3 regions of the Methylobacterium sp. 174MFSha1.1 genome follow, and region 3 is predicted to be linked to each of the others. Evidence: predicted binding sites of a transcription regulator. Region 3 holds the regulator's gene; each other region holds the start of a gene.
What was found. The regulator PhoB, encoded in region 3, activates phosphate uptake and scavenging genes when phosphate is short. The targets are predictions, from matches to a motif close to TGTCATNNANCTGTCAT.
Positions count from the first base shown of each region.

Region 1: the regulator PhoB is predicted to act here: its motif matches at 848-864, upstream of BM430_RS08100 (UDP-2,3-diacylglucosamine diphosphatase).
Region 2: the regulator PhoB is predicted to act here: its motif matches at 1,187-1,203, upstream of BM430_RS09015 (YdcH family protein).

Region 1 covers NZ_FPCB01000009.1:85,125-88,995, forward strand. The annotation lists gene BM430_RS08095 (DMT family transporter) at 1-645, opposite strand, end outside; gene BM430_RS08100 (UDP-2,3-diacylglucosamine diphosphatase) at 911-1,783, shown strand; gene BM430_RS08105 (glycosyltransferase family 4 protein) at 1,780-2,880, shown strand; gene BM430_RS08110 (MFS transporter) at 2,960-3,871, opposite strand, start outside.
Region 2 covers NZ_FPCB01000010.1:17,568-21,438, reverse strand. The annotation lists gene BM430_RS09020 (acyl-CoA synthetase) at 1-845, shown strand, start outside; gene BM430_RS09015 (YdcH family protein) at 987-1,172, opposite strand; gene BM430_RS09010 (YdcH family protein) at 1,391-1,609, shown strand; gene purE (5-(carboxyamino)imidazole ribonucleotide mutase) at 1,722-2,219, shown strand; gene BM430_RS09000 (5-(carboxyamino)imidazole ribonucleotide synthase) at 2,216-3,346, shown strand; gene BM430_RS08995 (tetratricopeptide repeat protein) at 3,597-3,871, shown strand, end outside.
Region 3 covers NZ_FPCB01000039.1:25,063-28,933, forward strand. The annotation lists gene BM430_RS27465 (DNA polymerase IV) at 1-55, shown strand, start outside; gene BM430_RS27470 (cell envelope integrity EipB family protein) at 91-1,014, opposite strand; gene BM430_RS27475 (GcrA family cell cycle regulator) at 1,666-2,178, shown strand; gene phoB (phosphate regulon transcriptional regulator PhoB) at 2,449-3,150, opposite strand; gene phoU (phosphate signaling complex protein PhoU) at 3,222-3,871, opposite strand, start outside.

The DNA of each region.
Region 1 (3,871 bases), on a different contig from region 3:
GGTGAACAGGAAGAAGTAGAGCACGATGGCGCCGGTGCGCTCGGTGCCGGTGAGCTTGCGCACCTGGATCGTCGCCGCCGCCGAGCAGCCCGCCGCCAGGATGGCGAACAGCGCGCCCGTCGACCCGCCCCCGCCGGCCCCGCCGAATTCGAGGTGGGGGGCGAGCGTGATCAGCACGCCGAGGAAGCCGACCGAGACGCCGGCCCAGCGATAGGCCTGGACCCGCTCGCGCAGCACGATCGCCGCCAGCACCACGACGAGGAGCGGCGAGGCGTAGCCGATCGCCACCGCGTCGGAGAGCGGCAGGAAGGACAGGCCGGCAAAGCCCGCGAACATGCCGGCGGCGCCGATGATGCTGCGGAGCACGTGGCCCTTGAGGTTCTGCGTCGCCACCGCCTGCCGCACGCCGCCGCCCTGCCAGCGCAGCCACAGCAGCAGCGGCGCGATGGCGATGAAGGAGCGGAAGAACACGATCTCGCCGGTCGGGAACCGGTCGGCCAGCGTCTTCACGCCGGCGGACATCAGCGTGAAGGCCAGCGCCGAGAGCACCTTGAGCCCGATGCCGAGATAGGGGCGGGCGGCCGCTCGTCCCGACGCGCCAGATCCGGTGACCGACCGGCCGGGGACGACGAGGGGGGCTGCCATGGGCGGGGCGCTTTTCTTGTGGCGTGGGAGGGGCCGCGGCCGCGGAAGCGCGGCGGGGCCGTTTGTCAGAACCACGAATCGCCACGGCCGAGGTAGAGGCGGGTGCGGGCGGCTGACCTGCGCGATCCGCATGATGGGATTTAAGGCTCCGCAAACGAATTCGAGTCCTGGTCCCCGGCCAAGGTTCCGCCTGCGGCAACCGCGTCATCAAAGTGATACGCGAATAGGGTTTGGCTGGCGCGAGACGCCGCCAAGGAGATTGCACGTGGCCGAGGACGCCGACGCGCTGCGCGTGCGAACCCTGTTCCTCTCGGATATCCACCTGGGGACCAAGGGCTGCCAGGCCGAGCTGCTGCTCGACTTCATGCGCGAAGTGGATGCCGACGAGATCTACCTGGTCGGCGACATCGTCGACGGCTGGAAGCTGCGCTCGGGCTGGTACTGGCCGCAATCGCACAACGACGTGGTGCAGAAGCTCCTGCGGAAGGTGCGAAAAGGGTCGCGCCTCGTCTACGTGCCGGGCAACCACGACGAGTTCCTGCGCGATTTCCTCGACATGCATTTCGGCGGCATCGAGATCCAGGACCAGGTGCTGCACGAGGCGGCGGACGGCAAGCGCTACCTCGTCATACACGGCGACCAGTTCGACCTCGTGGTGCGCCACGCCCGCTGGCTGGCCTATCTCGGCGACGGCGCCTACTCGGCGGCGCTGTTCGTCAACACCCACCTCAACTGGGTGCGCCGGCGCCTCGGCCTGACCTACTGGTCGCTGTCGGCCTGGGCCAAGCTGAAGGTGAAGAACGCCGTCAACTTCATCGGCCGGTTCGAGGAATTTTTGATCGCGGAGGCGCGCCGGGCCGAGGCGGACGGGGTGATCTGCGGCCACATCCACCACGCGGCGAGCCGCATGGTCGGCGACATGCACTACCTCAACACCGGCGACTGGGTCGAATCCTGCACGGCCGTCGTCGAGCATTACGACGGCACGATGGAGGTGATCCGCTTCGCCGAGTGGAAGCGCGCCCATGCCGATTCCCCCACGCCGCTGACCTCCCGCAGCCGGCCGGCCGAGGAGCTGGCGCCCGCCGCCCGCACCCCCCTGCCCCCGACCGCCCAGAGCACCCGGGCCGTCGCGTGAGGCTCCTCGTCGCGACCGATGCCTGGCATCCCCAGGTCAACGGCGTCGTCCGCTCCCTCGAGCACATGGTCGCCGCGGGGCGCCGGCGCGGCCACGACCCGGTGATGCTGACGCCGCTGGACTTCGCCAGCGTGCCGCTGCCGGGCTACGCCGAGATCCGGCTCTCGCTCGTCACCGCCCGCGGCGTCGCTTCCCGCTTTCCCGCCCTGGCGCCGACCCACGTCCACATCGCCACCGAGGGGCCGATCGGGCTCGCCACCCGCCGGGTCTGCCTGGCGCAGGGGCGGCCCTTCACCACGAGCTACCACACCCGCTTCCCCGAATACCTCGCCGCCCGCCTGCCGGTGCCGGAACGCTGGAGCTACGCCTGGCTGCGCCGCTTCCACGGCGCCGCGAGCGGCACGATGGTGAGCACGCCCTCGCTGGAGCGCGACCTCTCGGCACGCGGCTTCACCCGGCTGATGCGCTGGAGCCGCGGCGTCGACACCGCCCTCTTCCGCCCCCGCGACGGCGAGGCCCCGCCGGACGCGCTCGCCGGCCTGCCGCGGCCGTTCTTCCTGTTCGTCGGGCGGCTGGCGGTGGAGAAGAACGTCGAGGCGTTCCTGCGCCTCGACCTGCCCGGCACCAAGATCGTCGTCGGCGACGGGCCGGACCGTGCGCGGCTCGCCGGGCTCGATCCCGGCGCCCGCTTCCTCGGCACCCTCACCGGCGAGGCCCTGGCCCGGGTCTATTCGGCCTCCGACGTCTTCGTCTTCCCGAGCCTCACCGATACCTTCGGCATCGTGCTGCTGGAGGCGCTGGCGAGCGGTCTGGCCGTCGCGGCCTATCCGGTAACCGGGCCGCTCGACGTGGTCGGGGGCACCGATGTCGGGATCCTCGACCACGACCTCGGGGCCGCGTGCCGCGCCGCGCTCGCGATCCCGCGGGGGGCCTGTCGGGCGGAGGCCCTGCGCTACACCTGGGAGGCGAGCGCCGACCAGTTCTACGGCAACATCGAGGCGGCCCACGCGGACGGGATGCCGGCGCGGCGCGGGCGGCTCGGCTTGGTCCGGGCCCTGCCGGGCGAGGCGCCGGTGCCGCGGGTGGGCGAGGGGTAGCGACAGCCGGCAGCGACGTCGCTGCGTGGATGGCGAGTCGCTGCCCAGCCTGCTCGCATCACAGCCATGTTCGCCCGATTCAGTCGACCTTGAGCGCGAGGCTCTGCCGTGGCTCGGGCGCCATGCGATGGTGCAGCATCCGCAGCCCGAACAGGAGGCCGAACGCGACGACCGAGATCGTCAGGGCCAGCCACAGGGCGGCCTGGGGACCCGCCCTCGTCACGAGGGCGGCGAACACGGGCGGCGCGGCCGCGAAGGAGAGGTTCAGCGGCACTGCCAGACGCGCCGAGGCGCGGGCATAGGCGCCGGCCGGAAAGATCTGCAGCGGGAGCGTGGCACGGGTGACGGCGCCGATGCCGCTGGCGGCGCCGTAGAGGGTGGCGAACAGCATGGCCCCGGCGAAGCTGCGGGTGAGCAGCAGCACAACGAAGCTCAACGGAAACAACGCGTAGGCAGCGAGGCCGAGGGCGAAGCCCGACCAGTGCCGGCTGCCGAGGACGTCGACCATGCGCCCCGCCCATTGGGCGATTCCGATGAAGGACGCCGCCGCCAGCGCGCCGGCATGGTCGAGACCCGCCGCCTCGAACAGGATGATGAAGGTCAGGGCGAAGCCCCAGGTGAAGAAGCCGTTCGCCGCGAAGCTCAGGGCGAGCAGGGTGAAGCGCACCCGATCGAGGCCGGCGGGCGCGGCGGCTTCCGGGCCGGATCGCGTCCCGGGCCTCCGCGCGAGCGTCGTCCAGTGCAGCGGCACGCAGACGAGCAGCATCGTGACGCCGTAGGACAGGATCGTCGCGCGCCAGCCCCACTGGGCCTGCAGGAGCCCCGAGAGCGGCCAGACGATCGTCGAGGTCAGCCCGCCGGCGAGGACCAGCAGGCCGAGCGCCCGCCGCGCCGCGCCGCCGGCGATCTCGGTCACGGCGATCTGCGCCGGGGTGGTCAGCATTCCGGCGCCCGCCAGCCCGACGACGACCCACGCCACGAAGTAGAGCGC
Region 2 (3,871 bases), on a different contig from region 3:
AAGCCATGTACGACGCCATCGCGGATCACGGCGTCACGCATCTGTGCGGCGCGCCGATCGTGATGTCGCTCCTCATCAACGCCCCGGAAGCCGAGCGGCGGGACCTGCCGCGGCGGGTCTCTTTCCTCACCGCGGCGGCGCCGCCGCCCGAGGCCGTGCTCGCCGGCATGGCCGAGGCCGGGTTCGACGTCACGCACGTCTACGGGCTGACCGAGACCTACGGCCCGGCGGTGGTGAACGAGTGGCACGCCGACTGGGACGCCCTGGGCAAGGACGAGAAGGCCGCCCGCAAGGCGCGCCAGGGGGTGCGCTACCCCCCGCTCGAAGCGCTCGACGTGCTCGATCCGGAGACGATGCAGCCGGTCCCGGCCGACGGCGAGACGCTCGGCGAGGTGATGTTCCGCGGCAACGTGGTGATGCGCGGCTACCTCAAGAACCCGACGGCGACCGAGGCCGCCTTCCGGGGCGGCTGGTTCCACTCGGGCGATCTCGGGGTGAAGCACCCGGACGGCTACATCCAGCTCAAGGACCGCTCGAAGGACATCATCATCTCGGGCGGCGAGAACATCTCGTCGATCGAGGTCGAGGAGGCCCTGTTCAAGCATCCGGCGGTGGCGGCCGCGGCGGTGGTGGCCAAGCCCGACGAGAAATGGGGCGAGACGCCGTGCGCCTTCGTCGAGCTGAAGGGCTCGGAGATGGTCTCGGCCGAGGAGCTGATCGGCTGGTGTCGCCAGTCGCTCGCCGGCTTCAAGGTGCCCCGGCACGTGGTCTTCACGGAACTGCCGAAGACCTCGACCGGCAAGGTGCAGAAATTCGTGCTGCGGGAGATGGCGAAGGCGTTGTGACGGGCGCCCCGTGACGGGGCTGCGGGGCATGCCGGCCGGGGGCTCGCCCTCCGGGGCCCCGCCGCTCGATCCGTCGTCGTTCAAGGTCAGGAGCCGCCGCGCCGAACGCTGACGCGGCGGCACTCAGGGGCGTTTTCTGGGCTAGTGCATCACGCGGGTGGAGGTCGTCCGTAGACGACTGATCTCATCCTTCAGGTGAAGCTTTCGCCGCTTAAGCTCTACAATTCGCAAGTCATCGGTGGAGAGGTGGGTGATTGCGTCCTGAATCTCGCGCTCCAGGGCTTCGTGCTTACGCTCGAGCTCGGTGAGATGCGTGTGCAGCGACATCAGCCATTGCCTCCTGTCATGTAGGTGACACACCCAACCTGCCATAGGCCGCGGCCGATGTCGAAGAGATTTGATGCTGCACCTGCGTAATGCGCCGCAGTCGGGCGGGCCCCCGGAGGGGCTGCACAACCCCGCGCGCGCCCTTGCCGGAGGCCGGGGCCTGGTTCATGCTCGACCGCATATCTCCAGGGGCATATCTCCGAGGACTTGGGGCGGCGATGGCGTTCGAGTTGAGTGCGGAATCGACGGCGGAGTACGAGACCGAGCTGTCGCGTCTGAAGGAGGAGCATCGCGACCTCGACGACGCGATCGAGGCCCTGTCGGGGGTGATGGCCGGCGACCGGCTGCAGCTCCAGCGCCTCAAGAAGCGCAAGCTGGCGCTTCGCGACCGCATCTCCTTCCTGGAGGACCAGCTCACCCCGGACATCATCGCCTGACGGGCACGGGCGCCTGGCGCTGCTTGCGTGAAGGCAAACGCACCGCTACTGCACAACGACCGGCTGCGGCCCGCTCGCGGCCAGCAGCGCTTTCTAGAGGATGCGCTTGACGATGGCGGCAGCGCCCCCCGTCGCGGTGATCATGGGCAGCCAGTCCGACTGGGCCACGATGCGCCACGCCGCCGAGACCCTCGACGCGCTCGGCATTCCGTACGAGGCCCGCATCGTCTCGGCCCACCGCACCCCGGACCGCCTGGTCGCCTTCGCCAAGGGCGCCAAGGCCGCCGGATTCCGGGTGGTGATCGCCGGCGCCGGCGGCGCGGCCCACCTCCCCGGCATGGCCGCCGCGATGACGCCGCTGCCCGTCTTCGGCGTGCCGGTCGAATCGAAGGCGCTGTCGGGCCAGGACAGCCTCCTGTCGATCGTGCAGATGCCGGCCGGCATCCCGGTCGGCACGCTCGCCATCGGCCGGGCCGGCGCCGTCAACGCGGCGCTGCTCGCCGCCGCCGTCCTCGCTTTGACCGACGACGACCTGGCCCAGCGCCTCGACGCCTGGCGCGCCCGCCAGAGCGCCGCGGTGGCCGAGCACCCGGACACGAGCGCCCCGTGAGCCGCACGCCCCTCATCGCCCCAGGGCCGAGCATCGGCCCCATCGCGCCAGGCGCGACCATTGGCATCATCGGCGGCGGCCAGCTCGGCCGCATGATCGCGGTCGCGGCGGCGCAGTACGGGCTGAAATGCCATGTCTACTGCCCCGATCCCGACAGCCCGGCCTTCGAGGTGGCGGGCCGGCGCACGGTCGCCGCTTACGGCGACGCGGCGGCGCTCCAGGCCTTCGCCGAATCCGTCGACGTGGTGACTTACGAGTTCGAGAACATCCCGAGCGAAACGGCCGAGATCCTGGCCGCCCGCCGGCCGCTGCATCCGAGCGCCTCGGCGCTGGCGACGACGCAGGACCGGCTGACCGAGAAGAGCTTCGTCTCCGGCCTCGGCATCCCGGTCGCCCCGTTCCGGGCGGTGGACGACGCGGCGGGTCTTAGCCAGGCCATACGGGAGATCGGCCTGCCGGCGGTGCTGAAGACCCGGCGCTTCGGCTACGACGGCAAGGGGCAGGTGATGCTGCGCGACGCCGTCTCCGACCCCGCCGCCGTGATGGCCTCGCTGCGCGACCAGCCCTGCATCCTCGAGGGCTTCGTCGCCTTCGAGGCCGAGGTGTCGGTGGTGGCCGCCCGCAACGCGGAAGGCGGCTTCTCGGCCTTCAGCCCCTGCGCCAACGAGCACCGCCACCACATCCTCGCCCGCACGATCGTGCCGGCCCCCGGCATGGCGCCGGAGACCGCCGCGGAGGCGATCGGAATCGCCCGCACCATCGCGGACGCGCTCGACTATGTCGGCGTGCTCGCGGTCGAGATGTTCCTGGTGCGCGGGGCGGATGGCCGCGCGAGCGTGGTGGTCAACGAGATCGCCCCGCGGGTGCACAATTCCGGCCACTGGACCATCGAGGGGGCCGAGACCTCGCAATTCGCCCAGCACGTCCGGGCGATCTGCGGCTGGCCGCTCGGGAGTGCCGCCCTCACCGGCAGGTCGGTCGAGATGCTGAACCTGATCGGCGACCAGGCCGACGACTGGACCCGCATCCTCGCCGAGCCGGGCAGCCACCTCCATCTCTACGGCAAGGGCGAGGCCCGCCCCGGCCGCAAGATGGGCCACCTCACCCGGGTCACGACCGGCGCCTGAGGGCCCGGACTGCGGCCTTGCGGCCACACCCGCGCCGGCACGGACCCCTCCCCTGCCGTTGCGGCGCCGGGGGCCACACCTTCGCCACATCGGCCCGCACAAGCGTCGGGGGCGCATCGCTTTAAGCCGGCGTTCACCCCGATCCGGAATGGTCGTTCCGGCACCGGGACCGCGGTTTTTGGCGGCGCGTGCGTGCGAATGGCGAAGGTGCGCGGCGCGACGTGGATGCGCCGCCCCGGGGGAGCGGGCGATGAACAACGTGATCGGCTTGAGCCGCGTGACACCGGCGGCCCGGGTGCTGGGGGCGACCGTGCTGACCGCGCTGGCGCTCGCCGGCTGCGACACCGTCAGCCGCGCCACCGCGACGCGGCAATTCGCGGTGGTCGAGGCCGACAAGTCCGGCGCGACCGAGGTCAACATCGCCTCGCTGTCGGACGTGATCCAGCGTAACCCGAGCGATGCGGCGGCCTACAACACCCGCGGCGCGGCCTATGCCCGGGCGGGCAACTTCGACTCGGCGATCAC
Region 3 (3,871 bases):
TCCACGCGGCCAGGAGCGGGGGAGCAAGGCACCGCCGGAGCGGAAGCCGCGCTGACGGCTCCCGGTCCGGCCGTCCGCCGTGGCGGCGTCCTACTTGCAGTCCTTGCTCTCCGGCATCAGGTCGATCCGCGACAGCTCGCCCTTGAGCGAGAACTCGCCGTAATCGAGGCGTAAGCCGCCGCTGACGCCGTTCTCGTAGAGGTCGAAGGCCAGGACGTAGACCGGCGTCCGCTCCCCCTCCCCCGGCGAGAAGTAGCTCAGCGTCACCGGCCAGTGCGGCATCGACGCCATCGCGCCGTCGCGCAACGGCGCCTCGACCGGAGCGGAGGCGGGCTTGGCCGCCGCGGGTTTGGACGAATCCAGCTTGGACGAATCTGACTTGGACGAATCCGGCTTGGACGCGTCCGGCGTGCCGGGATCGGGCTTCGCCTCGGGCTTGGCCGCGACGCGCTGCGGGCCGATCACCGCCAGGGTGTCGTAGACCTTGCGGCCGTCGTCGGAACCGTCGAACACCTTGACGGCGACGGTGGATTGCCCGGCCCGGGCAGCCTCGATCAGCCGCTTCATGTGGGCGGCGGGAAACAGCACCTCGCCCGGCACCGCCATCTCGCCGCGCTTGGGCTGCTTGAGGGTGATGTCGAGGCCCTTGTCGCCGCGCTCGGCGTTGCCGTCGACCGGGGCGGCGGCCTTGCCGTTGAGGTCGGACTGGGTGCGGAAGCGGAAGCTGCGCCCGTCGCCGGTCTCGAAGGTGGTGTTGCGCAGGTCGGAGGTGCGGGTGCCGCTCTCCGAGCTCTCCAGCACCGTCACCTGCCGGTACTGCAGCGCGAAGCCCTTGCAGGCATCGCCGGTGAAATCGAACACGATCCGGCCGCGGGCGCTCTCGACCGCGCGGGTGCCGGAACTGCCGGACAAGGACAGGTCGTAGACGGCGCGGTGGGGCGCGAGGTGCACGGCCTCGGCCGCCACCACGGGCGACGAGAGCGCGAGCAGGACGCACGCGAGGAGTGGTCGCATGAGGTCTCCCGGGGCGGCCGTCGGTGCTGGCGTCGGCCCTGTTGGTCCTCTCAAGATAGGCCCCGTCCCGGCCCCCGGCAACGTTCCGGGCACCGGCGATCGCCGGCCCGCCGGCCCGGTGCATGCCGACGCGGCCACGCTTGCCGACGAGGGGCGTGGCATCACGGCCACGCTTGCCGACGAGGGGCGTGGCACTGCGGCCAAGCTTGCCGGACAGGGCGGCGTGGCACTGCGGCCACGCTTGCCGGAGACCGGAGAGACAACCCCCGGCTGTCGGAGGCCGCTACGGCAGCGCAACCTGCGATCATGCGGCGCCCCAGTATGGCACCCCTTTCGGACAGACCCGACAAGCCATTGATTCAGATGGGTAATTTGTGGGAGCGATCCGGCGCGGCCTCGACGCGCGCCGGACCGGAGGCGCAACCCGGCCGCGTTCGGACCGCCGGCCGGCCGCGGGGAAAAACCGACTCGACGGGGGGCGGACTCTTGCGCGGATGTTAGGCCGTCCTGTAGGTTCACCCCCGTCGCCACCGCTCCAGGCGTGGCGGCGATCACCAGCAGGATCGGATGGAGTCACCGCGCGGCCGAACGGCGTGCCGCTCGCGGCTGCGTGCCGATTCCATGGGTGATGTCGGGGGATTGGAGGCGGCGATGATGGATGCGGGTCCGAGCTGGACGAAGGAACGCGTCGAGCTTCTCAAGCGGCTGTGGAGCGACGGCCGCAGCGCCAGCCAGATCGCCGCCGAGATCGGCGGCGTCTCCCGCAACGCCGTCATCGGCAAGGTCCACCGCCTCGGCCTGGCCGGGCGCGTCGCGAAGGCCAACGGCACCGCGCCGGCCGGCGGCCGCCGTCCCCGGGCCGAGGGCGAGTCCGCTGCCGGCGAGACCCCGTCTGTGGTGGCTCCCGCGCCGCCGGCCCTCGCCCTGTATCAGGCCGCATCGCCCGCCGACACCACCGCGCTGCCGGAGAGCGCCCGCGTCACCATCATGGAGCTGCGGGAATTCATGTGCCGTTGGCCGATGGGCGACCCGTCCACGCCCGATTTCCGCTTCTGCGGCGACCGCGCCATCACCGGCCTGCCCTACTGCACCCACCACAGCCGGATCGCCTACCAGCCCGCCGCCGAACGCAAGCGCGAACGTAAGGTCGTCGGGTTTCGCTAAGGTCCCGCATCCGGACGACCGATCCGGAGGCGGCGTAGCGCCGCTTCCGCACCGATCCTTTCCGACTGGTCGACGATATCGCTCAAATCCTAACGAATCCTGTCCGGCGGCAATCCGCGAGAAGTCGGGATTTGGCGGGGGCAGGCGTTTCAAGGTCCCTCGATGCCCTGACATCCACCGCGTCGTTCCGGGCTCCGCTGCGCGGCCCCGAAATGACGAGGAGGGTGGAGCAGCCGACGGCCGAGCTTTCTGCCCGACGTGAGCGAGGCCTCACGCCTCCGGCGCGAACATCTCGTCGAACGAGTAGCCGGAGCCGCGCACGGTGCGGATCGGGTCGGTGTCGCGGCCGCGGTTGATCGCCTTGCGCAGGCGGCCGATATGCACGTCGACGGTGCGCTCGTCGATGTAGACGTCGTGGCCCCAGACGCCGTCGAGCAATTGCTCGCGGGAGAAGACCCGGCCGGGACTCTGCATCAGGAATTCGAGCAGCTTGAACTCGGTCGGGCCGAGATGCAGCTCGCGGCCGTCGCGGCGGACGCGGTGGCTGACCCGGTCGAGCTCGATGTCGCCGGCCACCAGCAGGTCGGCGACGTGGGCGGGCTTGGCGCGGCGCAGCAGCGCGCGGACCCGCGCCAGGAGTTCCGGCACCGAGAACGGCTTGACGATGTAGTCGTCGGCGCCGGTGGCGAGCCCCCGCACCCTGTCGCCCTCCTCGCCGCGGGCGGTGAGCATGATCACCGGCAGCCGCTCGGTCTCGCGGCGGGCGCGGATGCGCCGGCAGAGCTCGATGCCGGAGAGGCCGGGCATCATCCAGTCGAGGAGGACGAGGTCGGGGATCTGCTCGCGCAGGCGGATATCCGCCTCGTCGCCCCGGGCGACGGCGTCGACCTCGAAGCCCTCCGCCTCGAGGTTGTAGCGCAGGAGGAGGGTCAGCGCCTCCTCGTCCTCGACGATCAGGATGCGGGTACTCATGCGGGGCACTTCGGGCGGGATCCGGAGAGGGTGACACGCGCCGGGCACGAAGCCCGGCACGGGCCGACCCGTCAGGCCTCCGGCTGGGAATCGAGGGTGGCGAAGCTCGAACGGTCGTTCTTGGGACGATCGGTCGGCAGCGTCTCCCCGGTGGCGAGGTAGTGGATGGTCTCGGCGATGTTGGTGGTGTGGTCGCCGATGCGCTCGACGTTCTTGGCGCAGAACAGCAGGTGCGTGCAGAACGTGATGTTGCGCGGATCCTCCATCATGTAGGTCAGGAGCTCGCGGAACAGCGAGGTGTAGAGGGCGTCGATGCCGCCGTCCCGGGCCCAGACGTCGAGGGCGACGACGGTGTCCTGGGTGGCGTAGGCGTCGAGCACGTCCTTGAGCTGGCCCTGGACCAGCTCGTTCATGTGCTCCACGCCGACGACGATCTTCTGCAGCTGGACCTGGTCGGCGACGGCGACGACGCGCTTGGCGACGTTCTTGGCCAGGTCCCCGATGCGCTCGAGGTCGCCCGAGACGCGGATCGCCGAGATCGTCTCGCGCAGGTCGACCGCCATCGGCTGGCGCTTGGCGATGAGGAGGATGGCCTTCTCCTCGATCTCGCGCTGCAGCCCGTCGAGGCGCTGGTCGACGGCGATGACGCTCTGGGCGAGGGCGGTGTCGCGGCGCAGCAGCGCCTGGCCGGAATCGGCCACCATCTTCTCGGCGATGCCGC